2 regions of the Brevibacillus sp. M2.1A genome follow, and region 1 is predicted to be linked to the other one. Evidence: riboswitches for the same ligand, from Rfam matches in the RefSeq annotation. Region 1 holds a riboswitch; the other holds the start of a gene.
The links. Region 1 has a riboswitch for S-adenosylmethionine ahead of mtnK (S-methyl-5-thioribose kinase). Riboswitches for the same ligand answer to the same signal wherever they lie in the genome.
Positions count from the first base shown of each region.

Region 2: linked by a shared signal. The riboswitch ahead of HP567_RS21335 (homoserine dehydrogenase) and the one ahead of mtnK (S-methyl-5-thioribose kinase) in region 1 are both predicted to bind S-adenosylmethionine.

Region 1 is NZ_JABSUY020000001.1:5,663,001-5,670,881, reverse strand. It holds gene HP567_RS27045 (sigma-70 family RNA polymerase sigma factor) at 1-460, shown strand, start outside; gene HP567_RS27040 (anti-sigma factor) at 460-1,647, shown strand; SAM riboswitch class I at 1,744-1,889, shown strand; gene mtnK (S-methyl-5-thioribose kinase) at 2,048-3,277, shown strand; gene mtnA (S-methyl-5-thioribose-1-phosphate isomerase) at 3,274-4,314, shown strand; gene HP567_RS27025 (GNAT family N-acetyltransferase) at 4,413-4,988, shown strand; gene HP567_RS27020 (ABC transporter ATP-binding protein) at 5,125-6,867, shown strand; gene HP567_RS27015 (ABC transporter ATP-binding protein) at 6,887-7,881, shown strand, end outside.
Region 2 is NZ_JABSUY020000001.1:4,439,287-4,447,167, reverse strand. It holds gene HP567_RS21370 (ATP-binding protein) at 1-188, shown strand, start outside; gene kynB (arylformamidase) at 324-944, shown strand; gene zwf (glucose-6-phosphate dehydrogenase) at 1,043-2,542, shown strand; gene HP567_RS21355 (Gfo/Idh/MocA family protein) at 2,566-3,555, shown strand; gene HP567_RS21350 (cyclase family protein) at 3,577-4,218, shown strand; gene HP567_RS21345 (DinB family protein) at 4,236-4,799, shown strand; cobalamin riboswitch at 4,825-5,030, shown strand; gene HP567_RS21340 (hypothetical protein) at 5,187-5,324, shown strand; SAM riboswitch class I at 5,420-5,526, shown strand; SAM riboswitch class I at 5,591-5,702, shown strand; gene HP567_RS21335 (homoserine dehydrogenase) at 5,790-7,055, shown strand; gene HP567_RS21330 (CapA family protein) at 7,118-7,881, opposite strand, start outside.

The DNA.
Region 1 (7,881 bases):
AAACGATATTTACCGCTATCTTTTCCGGCTGACACGAGATGAGAAGCTGGCAGAGGATTTGACACAGGAAACCTTTTGTCGCGCCTTCTCTTCCTTGGACGACTACCGTGGGGAAAAAGTACGGCCCTGGCTGTTCAAGGTGGCCTATCACGCTTTCGTGGATGGTTATCGTAAGAGGACGAAACAACGATTTGCGTTTGTAGAAGCCCTGCCAGAAAGACCTGATCATTCGGCTGTTGATCCGGCTGAGCATGTCGTGAATCAGGAGCTGTGGGAAGTGGCCCACGACTATTTGGAGAAGCTTCCGGAAAAGCAGAGACAGGTCATTTTGTTGTCTGCATTGCAGTTTTCCTATGCGGAGATGGCAGAGGTACTCGGGATTGAGCTGGCAGACGTCAAGCGTTCCTTGTTTCGGGGACGACAAAAGATGCGGCAGTTGTGGAGGGAGGAAAGCCAGTGATGAACAAGGATGAGAATCATCGCGAGCAAAGGCTGCTTGCTTATTTGCGTGGGGAAATGGCGGAAGAAGATTCAAAACTATTCGAGGAAGAAATAGCGGCTGACGTGGAGTACGCACAGCGGTTGGAAAGGCTTTTGTTGGGGGAAGAAACGGGGGAGGACAAGGTGAAAATAAACCAGCCTGAAGCACTGTCGGCTGAAAAACAGCGTGCCATTGTGCGCCGGGGGAAATGGAAAAATCGGTTGTCCAACGCTGGGTTCACCATAGGGCTTCCCTTTTTGGCCGGAGTTGTGTTGCTGATTTTGAATGGCTGGGTCGGGTCGCTGATGCATGAAGATCTGTTCCGCGTTGCGAAGTCGATAGTCAATTTTACTCAGCCAGGTGTGAGAGTGGGTAGTAGTGGCTCGCAGGTCGGATTGCTGTACGGAAACATCAGCATGGAACTACGTGAGCGGGTTGGGGGGGAAGAAAAGGTCGCTGGTCGTTTTGAGAGTACGAATGTGCTATGGAACGTAAATACGAAGCCGCAATGGACGAACGGGGTTAGGGAACAGAAGCTGTATTTCCGTTATCCGACAGACGGGGAAATGGGGGATACGGAATCTCGCACTGCACCTGCCTGGACAACGATGGAGAAGCTACCTGAGGGGACCGTTTCTCAGCTCGCGATTTCCTTCGATCACTTCCTAACATACGAGGAGTACTATGAATTGGTTTCCCGCCATGTCACCTCTTCGGGACAAGATACGGTTTGGTTTGCGGTAGACACAGGGGTGGAGCGAAAGCAAGCAGAAGACGATGGGGCAAATCGATTTCTCGGTCCCGGGTACGTGTGGGGATTTGCGCAGCATGAACTGGATTACGGAGATGCGCCCATTCGGGTAAACGGGGAAGGGAACAGAAGAATGGCCGCCTACTTAGAAGAGATGAAGTACTTATCTGAGCAAGAAGATCTGGCTCGCGATGTCGGCAGATCTTTGCTATTTCGTAGCGACCTTCAGATAGCCGAACGATACAACTACATGCAGCAAAACGGAGTGCGAATCTACGGCGCCGTCCTCACTGGACCGACGAAAGAACTGTTGAAGCTCAAGGCCGAAAAGTCGATAACAGCAGCGTTTTTAGGCAAAGTAGACTGGTGGAATTGGGATCACCCTGCGGCATCGGGAACACAATCCAGCTATTGATAGCAAGGTGCGAATTTTTGCACAAAAGGGTGTTGACATCGTGGAAGCGTTGGTTGTATGATTCAAACTAAATCAAAAACCGAATACGTTTTGGATACCTTATCCAGAGAAGGTGGAGGGACTGGCCCGATGATACCCGGCAACCGACATGACGCCATTCAGACGCGAGGAAGCGACTGATTGACAGGCGACATGCACGGTGCTAATTCCTGCAGAAACAAAAGTGGTCTGGAAGATAAGGGGGACATCAACACGGTTCTTACACGTGACGACGGCGACCTCTTTTCTTCGGGAAAAGAGGTCTTTTTTCGTCGATAAGAATTTTAAAATTAATACTCTCGGGACACAAACAAAACAAGTAGAGATAGAGGAAAAATACGTAGAGGGGAGTTTTGGCATCATGGCATATCGCGCATTGACTGAACAGGAAGCAGTGGAGTACGTAAAAGGAATACCGGATCTTTTTAGCGAAGGAGCAGAGCTGACCAGCCGTGAAATCGGGGATGGTAACCTCAATCTGGTTTTTGACATTCTGGAGCCGGCAACCGGTAAGAGCGTCATTGTCAAGCAAGCACTGCCTTTTGCCCGCGTCGTGGGAGAATCTTGGCCGCTTACGATTGATCGGGCTCGCATCGAGAGCGAGGCACTCCGCATTCAGCACAAATACGTTCCAGACCTGGTGCCGCAGGTGTATCATTTCGACGGGGAGCTTGCGTTGACTGTCATGGAAAACGTCGGGGATCACATCATCATGCGCAAAGGTTTGATCGAAGGAAAGCGGTACCCACTATTCGCGAAGCAAATTGGCCGTTTTCTCGCGCAAACCTTGTTCTTCACATCCGATCTGGGCGCGCATCCGTACGATAAAAAAGCGCTAGTCGGAACATTCATAAATCCAGAATTATGCAAAATCACAGAAGATCTCGTCTTTACCGATCCATATGAAAATGCGCCTACCAACGATTTCAATCCGTTGATTCGCCGCGAAGTCGAGGCGATCTGGAACAACCGGCCGCTGAAGCTGGAAATCGCCAAGCTGAAATACGATTTCCTTACGCGCTCGGAAGCGCTGCTGCATGGCGACTTGCATACCGGAAGTATTTTCATCACGGAGAACAGCTTGAAAGCAATCGATCCAGAGTTTGCTTACTACGGCCCAATCGGTTTTGACATCGGGGCGGTCATTGCCAATCTGCTGCTCAACTACGCAGGCCAGCACGGTTTGCAAAAAGATCAAGGAGAACGGGAAGCGTACCGCGAATACTTACTGGAAACGGTCGAGGATGTCTGGAATGAATTCGTTTCGCAATTCGTTCAACTCTGGCACAAGCACGCCAAAGAGCGCAGCGCCCATGTCGAAGGGCTGTGGCAAAGCTACGTGAAGCGCTTGATTCAGGATACAGCAGGCTATGCCGGCTGCAAAATCTTGCGCCGTGTCATCGGTTTGGCAGGCGTAGCAGACCTGAATGCCATTGAAGACGACCAGACTCGCGCAGAAGCAGAACGTCTGGCGCTCTCGATAGGAGAAGCGTTGATTCTCGGTCGCGGCGGCATCGACGAATCGACAGATATCACGGACATCGTACGCACTGTGACCGAACGTTACTATCAGGAGGCTACAACAGTATGACAACCAGCACCCAATTGGCACCTGTTAAGTGGGAGAATGACGCATTGGTCTTGCTTGACCAGACGCGTCTGCCAGTAGAAACGATCTATTTGAACTTGACCACCTCCGAGCAAGTATGGGGTTCCATCCGACGCTTGGAAGTCCGTGGCGCACCAGCGATTGGCATGGCGGCGGCTTACGGGCTCTACCTGGGCATTCGTGGCAGTGAAGCGAGTAACTACGACGAGTTTTGGCAGGAACTGAACCAGCAGGCAGACTACTTGGGCTCTTCCCGTCCGACAGCCGTGAATCTGTTCTGGGCGTTGGATCGCATCAAGGCTCGTGTTGAAAAAGAAAGCGGTGCGTCGATTGCCGAGTTGAAGGCGTCCGTGCTCGATGAAGCACTGGCGATTCAAAAGGAAGACGCTGAAGTATGCCGGACCATCGGAGAGCATTTGCTGACTCTGTTGCATGACGGTATGGGAATTCTCACGCACTGTAATCCAGGAGCATTGGCTACGGCAGCGTACGGTACGGCTACCGCTCCCTTTTATTTGGCAAAGGAACGCGGCTGGAACTTAAAGGTGTACGCGGACGAAACTCGTCCTGTCCTGCAAGGCGCTCGTCTTACTGCATTCGAATTGCAGCAAGCAGGGATTGATGTGACGCTGATCTGCGACAACATGGCGGCGATGGTGATGTCCCAAGGGAAAGTAGAGGCTGTCATCGTGGGTACAGACCGCGTAGCAGCGAACGGAGATGTCGCCAATAAAATCGGTACGTATGGGGTTGCGGTATTGGCAAAAGCTCACGGCATTCCTTTTTACGTGGCAGCTCCCTTGTCCTCCGTCGATCTGGAGACACCGACAGGCGCAGATATTCCGATTGAAGAACGTCCAGCCGAGGAAATTACCCATGGCTTGGGCAAACAGGTAGCTCCAGACGATATCAAAGTGTACAATCCTGCGTTCGATGTAACGCCTGCGAAGTACATTACAGCGATCGTCACGGAGACAGGCATTTTCAAGCCGGAAGAGATCGGCAATAGCAAAAAATAAAAGAACTTTTTATAAGCGTTCGCCTTTTGTTGCTGGCGGGCGCTTTTTGCTCATTTTGGTGTTTTCCAGTAAAATATCCAAGAAAAGGGGAGATTCGTATGCAAACGATTCAACGGATAGCCATCAATGAAGATACGTACTTGAAACAATTAGAATTAGCTGATGCTGAGGAGTTATTTTTGCTTACGGATTCGAACCGGGAAAGTCTTATGGAATGGCTGCCGTGGCTGAATTATACGAAGAAGGTAGAGGATTCTCGTCAATTCATCCAAGCGACGATCCATCAGTACAACGATAATCGCGGCATCAACTATGGCATTTGGTACCAAGGACGTCTGGCTGGCACAGTCGGCGTACATACGATAGATTGGATCAACAAAAAGACGTCCATTGGCTATTGGCTGGGTGCGCAATTTCAGGGCAAGGGTCTGATGACAGAAGCAGTGGCGACCTACTTGGACGTATTAATCTTCGGGTCATGGGATTTGGAAAAAGTAACGATTCAGGCTGCTACAGAAAACTATAAGAGCAGATCGATCCCGGAGCGATTAGGCTTTCAACTGGAAGGGATACTGCGCCGGAATGAATTCCTGTACGATCATTACGTGGATCATGCTACTTACAGCTTGCTAAAAGAGGAATGGCTTGACTGGAAAGCCGATAAAAAATCTTAGATTGAACTGTATGCTTCGATTGACAATGAAAATTCTGTAAATTACGATGGTGAAGACAGATCAAGAGGGCTGCGTGTGATTCGCAAGCCCTTTTTTAGTCGTGCTGTTAGGCTTGAAAAAAATAGAGGTGAAATACATGCAGACACTTCGGCAATTATCTTGGTTTTTCCGCGCCTATTGGAAACGGTACGTCATTGGAATCGCTGTGCTGTTTATCATCGACGTCCTCATGCTTTGGCCGCCGAAATTAATCGGGGACACGGTGGATTCGATTCGCAACAGTTCCCTGACGGACGCTGATTTGACGCAAACAGTGGTCATCTTGCTCGTATTGGGTGTTAGCTTGTATGGATTGCGGTTTCTCTGGCGGTATTTGTTAAATGGAGGAGCTTTAATTCTCGAGAGGACGTTGCGCGAGCGACTTTTTGCCCATTTGACCAGAATGACCCCGTCGTTTTTTCATCGCAAACGCAGTGGTGATCTGATGGCTGTCGCCACCAACGACATTCCTGCCATCGAACAAACGGCGAGTACAGGGGTGCTTACGCTTGTCGATGCGTTGTTCATGACCTTGTTAACACTAGGCGTCATGGTAACAGCAATTGATTGGAAGCTGACGCTGGCTGCACTGATCCCGATGCCGTTTTTGGCTTGGTCAACGGCGTACTATGGAAGACTGCTGCATGAGCGTTTTTACTTGGCGCAGGAAGCCTTCGGAGAGATGAATGATCATGTTCAACAATCCGTATCTGGCGTTCGGGTATTGAGAGCATTTGTTCAGGAAAAGGCCGATATCGAGGCATATCGCCGGGTTAGTGAGAAAACGTTGGAGCGAAATGTGAGCGTTTCGCGGATCGACGCCCTGTTCGAGCCGACGATCGCGATTATTATTGGCTTCAGCTTTTTGATCGGGCTAGGCTATGGGACGTATTTGGTGTTCACCAGCGCCATTTCCTTAGGGGATTTGGTTGCGTTCAATTTATACTTGGGACTTTTAATTTGGCCGATGTTCGCCTTTGGTTGGCTGGTCAATGTGTTGCAGCGCGGTGGCGCATCCCATAAGCGTTTTACAGAGCTAATGGTGGAGCAGCCAGATGTGACAGAGGCAGCGAATCCGGTCACGAGTCAAATAGCCAATACCGTGGAAGCACGCCATTTTTCCTTTACGTATCCGGGCACTGACAAGCCGGCACTCACCGACATCTCGTTTCGTTTGGGTGAAGGAGAGACGCTTGGGATTGTCGGACGGACAGGGAGCGGCAAGTCGACGTTGTGCCGTGCCTTATTGCATCAATATCAGATGAAGGAACATGCCCTGTTTATCGGGGGCATCCCGATTGAAGAACTTGCTTTTGATACGCTGCGGGAAAAAATCGGCTACGTGCCTCAGGAGCATTTGCTGTTCTCACGGACGATTGCAGAAAATGTTACATTCGGAAAACCACAAGCGACGACCGAGGAAGTGATGCATGCGTTGGAGCTTGCGGAGATGAAGAGAGATCTGGAGCAATTCAGAGATGGATTGCAAACCATGGTTGGAGAGAAGGGGGTCACCCTCTCCGGGGGACAAAAACAGCGCATTTCCATTGCACGCGCGCTTTTGATGGATGCGGGTATTCTGATTCTCGACGATTCTTTATCGGCTGTGGACGCGCGGACGGAGGAAAGCATCCTTCGTCATTTGCGACAGGAGCGCGCGGATAAAACGACCATTATTACGGCCCATCGTCTGTCTGCGGTACAGCACGCTCAACTGATTCTCGTGCTGGATGAGGGGCAGATCGTCGAGCGGGGGACACATGATGAGCTGATGCAACGCAACGGCTGGTATGCAGAGCAGTACCGTCGTCAGCAAATGGAACAGGATGTGGCTGGTTGAGAGAGGGGGAAAGCGTTTCATGAGCAAAGAAAATGTATGGGGGCGTTTGACCGAGTACGCCAGGCCATTTCAAAAGCAAATACTGGGCGCGCTGTTCCTGCTCTTGCTGGGGACGAGTGCAGAGCTGGCGGGTCCTTTTTTAGCCAAGGTCATGATTGATAATCACATTCTGGCGATCCAAAAACCTTGGTATCAACTGGACGAAGTGCCACCACAAGCAGCGGGGCAAGTCGCCTCATTGAACGGTACGAACTATATTCGTGAAGATGTCGCAGCAAAGACGGGTCTTGCTTTGGACAGGATCAATCAAAAAGAAGTAACGGTACTGACTGAGGGCACGACCTATTACCTGGTGTCCGGCAAAGTGAATCCAAACACGGAGAAGCAATTCACCCCGATTACGCCAGAAAACGGCAGGGAACGCTTCGAGGTAACAACGAAGGATCAATCAGGTCAAAAGATGACCTCCACAGGCATTCGGCTGACCGCAGAGGAAGTCAAGGAGATGTATCAGGGGGATGTCTTGCCCATTGTTTGGCTGTCCGTAGGTTATGGAGCATTGATCTTGCTCTCAGCTGGTTTCAACTACGTCCAGATTTTGTGGCTGCAAAAGATCGCCCAGCGCATCATTCAGCAAATGCGGATGAAGCTGTTTATCCATTTGCAAAAGCTCCCGGTTGCCTTTTTTGACAAAACGCCAGTAGGTGCGCTTGTCTCCCGTGTGAGCAATGATACAGAAGCCATCCGTGAGCTGTATGTAAGTGTGCTCGCCACATTTGTACAGAACGGTCTTTACTTGATTGGAATCTTGATCGCGCTCTACCTTTTGCAGCCTGAGCTCGCCCTCTTCTGCTTTTTGACGGTGCCAGTGCTCGTCCTGTTAGTCTACGTGTATCAAAGGTACAGCTCTCGCTACTATGCCGTGATTCGCGCGAAGCTCGGTGATATGAACACTACGATCAATGAAATGATCCAAAACATGACGATCGTGCAGGCTTTTCGTCGGGAGAAAGG
Region 2 (7,881 bases), 1.2 Mb from region 1:
GGCATGATATCGTAACAAAAGGGGTCGATCGCCCGATTCAAATGAGCGATCTGCGTGAGGCCATTGCAGCTACGTATCCAACAACCATTGAGTGGTTGAGGACTTTGAAAGAACATTTGAAGCAAGTGGATGACAACGGAATTTATGATGAAGTGTGGGACTACCTATCTCTTCACAGTAGAATCTGAAATCAACGAAAAGACTGTCGGCACGCTATCAAGCTGCGGTCTTTTTCGTGCAAATGTTAGAATATTGACTCAATACAGTCTTTTTTGTACGCTGAGTATAGGCGCTAACAGTTGCTGGAAGGTGGAGAATACGCGATGAAAATAATAGATATATCCCGTCCGTTCATGGCAGGTATGCCGACCTGGCCAGGTGACACTCCCTTTCACTATGTAGTAAACTGGCCCAAAACGGAGAGTGGCTCAGTCAATGTCGGTAAAGTAACCATGAGTGTTCACACAGGTACCCATGTGGATGCTCCGTTTCATTTCGATGACGATGGCCGAAAAATAGCTGAATTGCCCCTAGACTTGTACATCGGAGAGGCAAGAGTGGTGGAGCTTACTGGACGTTCTAGCATTGGCCCAGAAGATTTTGTCCAGGTTGATCTGGAGGGGGTCGAACGCTTGCTGCTCAAAACGTTATCATGGAGCGATCCCCATCAATTTCCGTCAACCATCTGTCATCTGCGAGCGGACTTGCCAGCGTTTCTCGCCCAAAAAGGCATTCGGCTGATTGGAGTAGATGTCCCATCTGTCGATCCGCTAGACAGCAAGGAACTGGCTGCTCATCATGGACTTCACCAGCAGGATATTCATATTTTGGAGGGGCTTCTGCTCGATCATGTCGAACCGGGAGATTACGAACTGATCGCACTGCCGCTGTCTTTGGTAGAAGCAGATGGAAGTCCGGTACGTGCAATCTTGCGTCGTTCGTAAGGCTGCATATTGATAAAGCAGTGATTTTCTCGAATAATAACAGGGTAACGACAAAAAACCATCATTACGGCGTACGTATGAAGGGAATGAAAAAGTAGATGGAAGCGATGACCTTTGTCCTTTTTGGCGCGACAGGAGATTTAGCAAAACGCAAAATTTTCCCTGCGCTCTTCAATTTATATGTCGATCAAAAGTTGCCTGCCGCTTTTTCGATTATCGGCGTGGGGAGAAGGGCGTGGTCTGATGACGAATTTCAGGAATCTGTTCGCCATTCTGTCCATGAGTTTTCCCGTCGGGCCCAGATTGATTCCCACGAACTAGATGCTTTCTTGTCTGCTTGTCGCTATGCGGAAGTAGATGTCATGGAACCGCGTGCTTATGTTACGTTACATGATCTAGTCCTGCAAAGAGAGCAAGAGCTGCAGATTCCGCAAAACCGGATGTTTTACTTGTCAGTGGCCCCGCAATTTTTCGAGGGAATTGCAACCAATGTCAAAGCCAGCGGGCTCGGTTCAACGACAGGCTGGAAGCGCCTGATCATTGAAAAACCGTTTGGACATGATTTGCAATCCGCGAAAGAATTGAATGAAAAGCTGGGGAAAGCATTTTCGGAAGAAGAAATTTATCGCATTGACCATTACTTGGGAAAACCGATGGTGCAAAACCTCGAGGCTCTCGAATTTGCGAACCCGGTCTTTCAGGCTCTCTGGAACAATCAGTTCATCGCCAACGTGCAAATTACGGCGAATGAAACGGTCGGCGTCGAGGATCGGGCTGGATATTACGAGCCAGTTGGAGCACTGCGTGACATGCTTCAAAATCACATGTTGCAAATGCTCATGATCATCGCCATGCAGCTTCCGAAGCGAATCACATCCGCTCATATCCGCGAAGAAAAACGCAAGGTAATGGCAGCCGTGCGTCCGATGAAGAAAGAAGAAGTCGGGACCCACGTTATTCGCGGTCAGTATAGCGCAGGACATATTCAAGGAACGCCTGTAGCTGGCTACAGGGACGAGCCTGGTGTCGATCCAGTTTCCATGACAGAAACGTATATTGCCACTCGTGTCTGGATTGATGACCCGTTTTGGCAAGGGGTACCTTTTTATATTCGCACGGGCAAAAGACTGCAAGAAAAATCAACAAGGATCGTCATTGAGTTCAAAAATCCGCACGAAAAGCTATATCAGGAGCAAAATGAAACGACATCGCCTAATTTGTTGATTATTAGCGTGAATCCGAACGAAGGTATTGCTTTGCAGGTAAATAGTAAGAATCCGACAAATAGCGGTAAGATTGAGCCGGTGACGGTAGATTTCAGTGCAGGGACAAAAGACGTGCCAGAAGCGTACGAGCTGCTCTTGTTCGATGCACTCCGGGGGGATTCCACTTACTTTGCGCATTGGGATGAGGTCCGGTTGTCGTGGGAGTGGGTGACACCGATTTTGGAAGCCTTCGCTGAAAATTTGGTACCGCTCTTTACGTATGAAGCCGGCTCATTCGGACCAAAGGCCGCAGAGCAATTGCTTGCAGCAGACGGATTCGTGTGGTGGCTGGATAAGGTCGAAGAACGAGTGCCAGTCACTGCAACGAGATAGAAAAAGAAAAGGGAGCGGATGAGATGCGATTTGGCGTAATCGGAACGAACTGGATCACCGAGGAATTTATCCAGGCTGGTCAAGAAGTAGAAGGATTTTCTCTTCAGGCTGTTTATTCACGTACCATCGAACGCGCCAAGGAAATCGCTGACAAGTACCATGCTCCATTCGCCTATAGCAGCCTAGAAGAAATGGCTGCAAGCAAAAATATTGACGCGGTCTATATTGCGAGCCCCAACTCCTGCCACGCGGAACAAGCGATCCAGTGCATGGACGCGGGGCTGCACGTATTGTGTGAAAAGCCACTCGCTTCCAATGCAATTGAGGTAGAAGAAATGATCGAGGCAGCGAAAAGAAATGACGTGCTTCTCATGGAGGCTGTCAAATCTACACTGTTGCCCAATTTTTTTGCGATACAAGACAACCTTCACAAGCTGGGAAAAATACGACGTTTTATTGCGAGCAATTGCCAATATTCTTCGCGCTATGACGCCTACCGCGAAGGGAAGGTTTTACGTGCTTTTGATCCTGCTTTTTCAAACGGAGCCTTGATGGACATCGGTATCTATTGTCTATATCCGTTACTCATCCTTTTTGGCAGACCAGACGACGTCAAAGCAGGAGGAATTGTGCTTGATTCTGGCGTGGATGGAGAAGGCAGTATGCTGTTGAAATATCGCCAGATGGATGCCATCATTAGCTACTCGAAAATTACGACCTCCTATCAGCCAGCAGAAATTCAAGGGGAGGACGCCACGATGGTAATCGATCGAATCAACCATCTCAAAGAAGTGGACATTCGTTACAGGGACGGACGAATCGAGCAAGTAACAAGGCCACAGACCCCGAAGACTATGCACTATGAAATAAGAGAATTCTTGCGCTTGGCAAGGATTGGGGCCAGACAATCCGCAACGAATTCGCATGAAGTTTCCAAAATGGCCATGCAGGTCATGGATGAAGCGAGAAGACAGATGGGCATTGCTTTTCCAGCGGATCGAAAAAAACAGTAGGCAAAGGGGAGTGGGTTTGGGATGAAAATGTATGATGTAACCGCCACCGTGTACGAAGGAATGACGGTATATAAAAACAAGCCGGAAAAGCAGCCGAAAATACATACGGCTACCAGTGGGTATGTAACCGAATCGAGAATCGATATGGACCTTCACACGGGTACCCATGTGGATGCTCCCCTGCACATGGTGAATGCTGGCGATACATTTGAGAGTATTTCCTTGGAGAAGCTAGTTGGCAATTGCAAGGTTCTCGATCTCACAGCGGTAGAAGACAGGATCACACGCGCTGACTTGGAGAGATTCGATCTTGCGCGAGGAGATTTTGTCCTGTTTAAAACGAAAAACTCTTTTGAAGAGGCGTTCTCTTTTGAATTCATCTTTCTGTCAGAGGAAGGTGCAGAATATGTAAGTGAGCTGGGGGTGCGGGGCATTGGCACTGATGCACTTGGAATCGAACGTAGCCAGGAGGGTCACCCCACACATAAAAAGCTGTTTGCAGCGGGAGTCATTGTCATAGAAGGCTTGCGGCTAGCAGAGGTCCCACCAGGCGAGTACTTTCTGGTAGCTGCCCCACTCAAGCTGATTGGCACCGATGCAGCCCCGGCAAGGGTCCTATTGTTTGAAGGTTTACATAGCAATTTGTCTATCGAAACTGAATGACGAGGAGTGGGAAACGTATGCTCAGACGACCAGAGCGGGATGAATACGCTGCTTATTTTGACTATTATATTGGACTTGTACCGGAGGGGGAGCTGCAAACGATCCTCACACAACAAGGAGAGAGGCAAGTCGCATTATTTTCCTCACTTGCGCCCGAGCAAATTGATTATCGGTATGCACCAGGCAAATGGACGGTAAAAGAGGTTTTGGGTCATCTCGTCGATACAGAACGCATCATGAGCTATCGCTTGTTGAGAATTGCGAGAGGAGATCAGACACCCCTCGTCGGTTTTGATGAGAATGCTTTTGTTGAACACGGGGGCTTTCAACTAAGAGACCTCTCAGATTTATTGGAAGAGTACAAGGCTGTTCGTGCTTCCACCATCGCGCAGGTCCGCGGAATCTCTCCGGAAGCATGGACGCGTACAGGACTTGCCAACGGAAACAAACTATCTGCAAGGACATTGGCCTACGTGATTGCTGGACATGAAGCTCACCACACTACCATTTTGAAAGAGCGGTATTTGGGGAAGGAATGGCAACTGGCCCACGAACAAGGTTCGCAATACACGGAAAAATAACTGAGGAGAGTAGCAAGAAAAGACAATTTCATAGGTGGAAACAGGTTCCTTAGGGCGTTACCAATTCGCCCCAAGGATAATAGGGAAGCTCGGTGCAAATCCGACACGGTCCCGCCACTGTAAGAGGGGAGTCAGCGTCCAACAAGCCACTGGTCTATCCAAATAGACGGGGAAGGCGACGCTAGACGATGAACCCATAGTCAGGAGACCTGCCTGTTTCGACAACACTGATAGACCTACGGGAGATAGGGAGGTGTTAGAGATGGCTTGCGAAAAACAGCGAGTGGACAAGTACGTCCCTCCTTTTCTGGCATTTTCTAACGATCGTCACGGTCGAGCGGAAAATGCTTTTTTTATTTTGGGCAGGATAAAAGAGGAGGAGGGCGTATGATGATTCAAGTTTTTATTTGCCAATGGTGCGGATATGTTGAGGAAAAGGAGCTGCCTGAGGACTGCCACGAGGGCGTGTTTCATTGCACTTGCTGCAGTATGGAAGAGGTAGAAAGCCTGTTCACCTACAACTGAAAGCTTTGCCAAAATCAGCTTGCAATCAGAAAAGAAAGAATTTTGTTGACGCTTGCCTTGGAATTTCTTAGAATAAAGCTCAACAGCATAAATGGTTCTTATCCAGAGAGGTGGAGGGTCTGGCCCGATGAAGCCCGGCAACCGTTGCATATAGCGACAAGGTGCCAATTCCTGCGAGACGTTTCGTCTCGAAAGATAAGAAGCGGGTTACTCCATTGGTAGATGAACCTTCTTCTTAGCGAAGAAGGTTTTTTAATTTCATATTTTCTTTATCCAGAGAGGTGGAGGGACTGGCCCGATGAAGCCCGGCAACCGTCACGCATATTTTGTGACAAGGTGCCAATTCCTGCAGGACATATACGTCCTGGGAGATAAGGAGGGGGAGCATTAGCTACTTACAAGCCTTCTTCTTATCGAAGATGGCTTCTTCTTTTTATCCAAAATTCGGGGTATGGGGTGGTTAGAATGAGTGCAGAAGTGGTACGCGTAGGATTATTGGGATTGGGGACAGTGGGTGGAGGCGTAATCAAAACGATTCGCTCGCAACAGGAGAAGCTGGCTACTCGTCTGGGTAAACGAATTGAAATCGTCAAGGCATTGGTGCGTGACTCGGAAAAAGAGCGGGCGGTTCATGTCGACCCGGCTTTATTGACAACAGATTTTGAGGATGTATTGAGAAGCGATGTGGATATCGTGGTGGAGGTCATGGGTGGTGTAGAACCTACCTATGACTACGTTCGTGCTTTGATCAAAAAGGGCTGCCATGTGGTAACTGCCAACAAAGAGCTCCTGGCGAAAAAAGGAACAGAGCTAGTCGATTTGGCAAATCAGCATCAAGTGCATCTTGCCTATGAAGCGAGTGTGGCAGGGGGCATCCCGATCTTGAGTGTGCTGAGGCAGTTCCTTCGCACGAATGATATCCAAGGTGTTCGCGGTATTCTCAACGGAACAACGAACTTCATCTTGACGAAAATGGAAGCAGAGCAGCTCTCATATCAGGAGGTGCTCAAGCAAGCGCAGGAGCTGGGCTATGCGGAAGCAGACCCTCGTTCGGATGTAGAAGGCTTCGATGCTATGTACAAATTGTATATCTTGGCACAGCTTGTTTACGGAGAATCGCTGCCTTTAGCGGATGTTGTTCGTAAAGGAATTGCAGATTTGTCAGTAGGTCACATTCGGATTGCAAGCGAGCTGGGGTATCGGATCAAGCTGATCGCACAGGCCTATCAAGCTGAGAAAGGAATTCGCCTATCTGTTGAACCAACCATGCTTCCGCTGAGCCATCCGTTGGCGCAAATCCACGACGCATTTAATGCTGTCCAGCTATCCGGCAACATCGTGGGAGACTTGCTGTTTACAGGAAGAGGGGCGGGAGAGCTTCCTACAGCAAGTGCAGTCGTGGAGGATTTGGCCTATTTATTGACACAGCCATTCACGCCGCATCCTACCTGGAAAGAAAAAACGGCTGACAAAGCTGGAGCTACATCGGACTCGGCAGAACACGTCCTGTGTTATCTTGAGGGCTCATGTCATACTGCGACGCCAGACCGAGTCTTGCATTTCCTTCAGCAGGCAGGAGTGAACGTACATAAGCTAAAAGTCCAATTCGATTTGGGTGGCGTCTTGCGCGCAGGCTTGATCGTGACAGGAATCAGTGAAGAGCATGAGTCTTTGTTGAAAAATGATTTTGGCTTAGAAGTGCGCTGCTTCCCTGTTCTTGAATCTGCGTAAGGAAGAGGAATCATATGAAGAAAAGCCGTATTTCTAGGTATCTGGAAACACGGCTTCTTTTGTCAGGGGGCAGTCTCCACTGCTTTAGCACGTGGCTGCACACGCCCGTCACTTTGAATGTCGACACTCTCAGAAATGGATTCGATGCGTTTTAGCAGGGCAGCGCCATTGCTTTCATTCATGGGTACGGCTTGTCCCAATTCTGCGTGAAACGGAAGCATCGTCAGTTCACAATCGCCGCTTTTCGTACAGCTTGCTTGCAGGACCATCGTTTCCCAAGTCTTGGGTTCGTTTGACCGTGTAAAAATGAAATTGCCAAGACTGTACGCAATCCATTTGTCGTTGTATCGTTCAAAGCCTTGAAGTACGTGGGGATGACCGCCGACAATCAAATCTGCACCAGCATCGATGTAGGCACGGGACAGCTCTTTTTGATGATCGACAGGATAGTCGGAGCGTTCCTTGCCCCAGTGTGCAATCACCACGACGAGATCAGCTTGGCTGTTCGCATCCTGGATCGCTTTCACTGCCAGTGTAGGATCATAGGAAGCGGCCATACCTGGCTGGGAATCTCCTGCAAACCAGCTCGTTTCGGGAATGACCCTGCTGAAGCCGAGAATCGCGATCTTGATGCCGTTCTTTTCTATGAATACAGGTGAATAGGCACGGCTGGCATCTTTACCGGCGCCGACGTATTCAATCCGGTTTTCGTCCAAAGCGTCAAAAGTATCCAACAATCCTGGAACTCCTTGGTCCATGGAGTGGTTATTGGCGAGATTCACCACATCAATCCCCGCGTTTTTCATGGCAGGAACAGCAAGTGGCG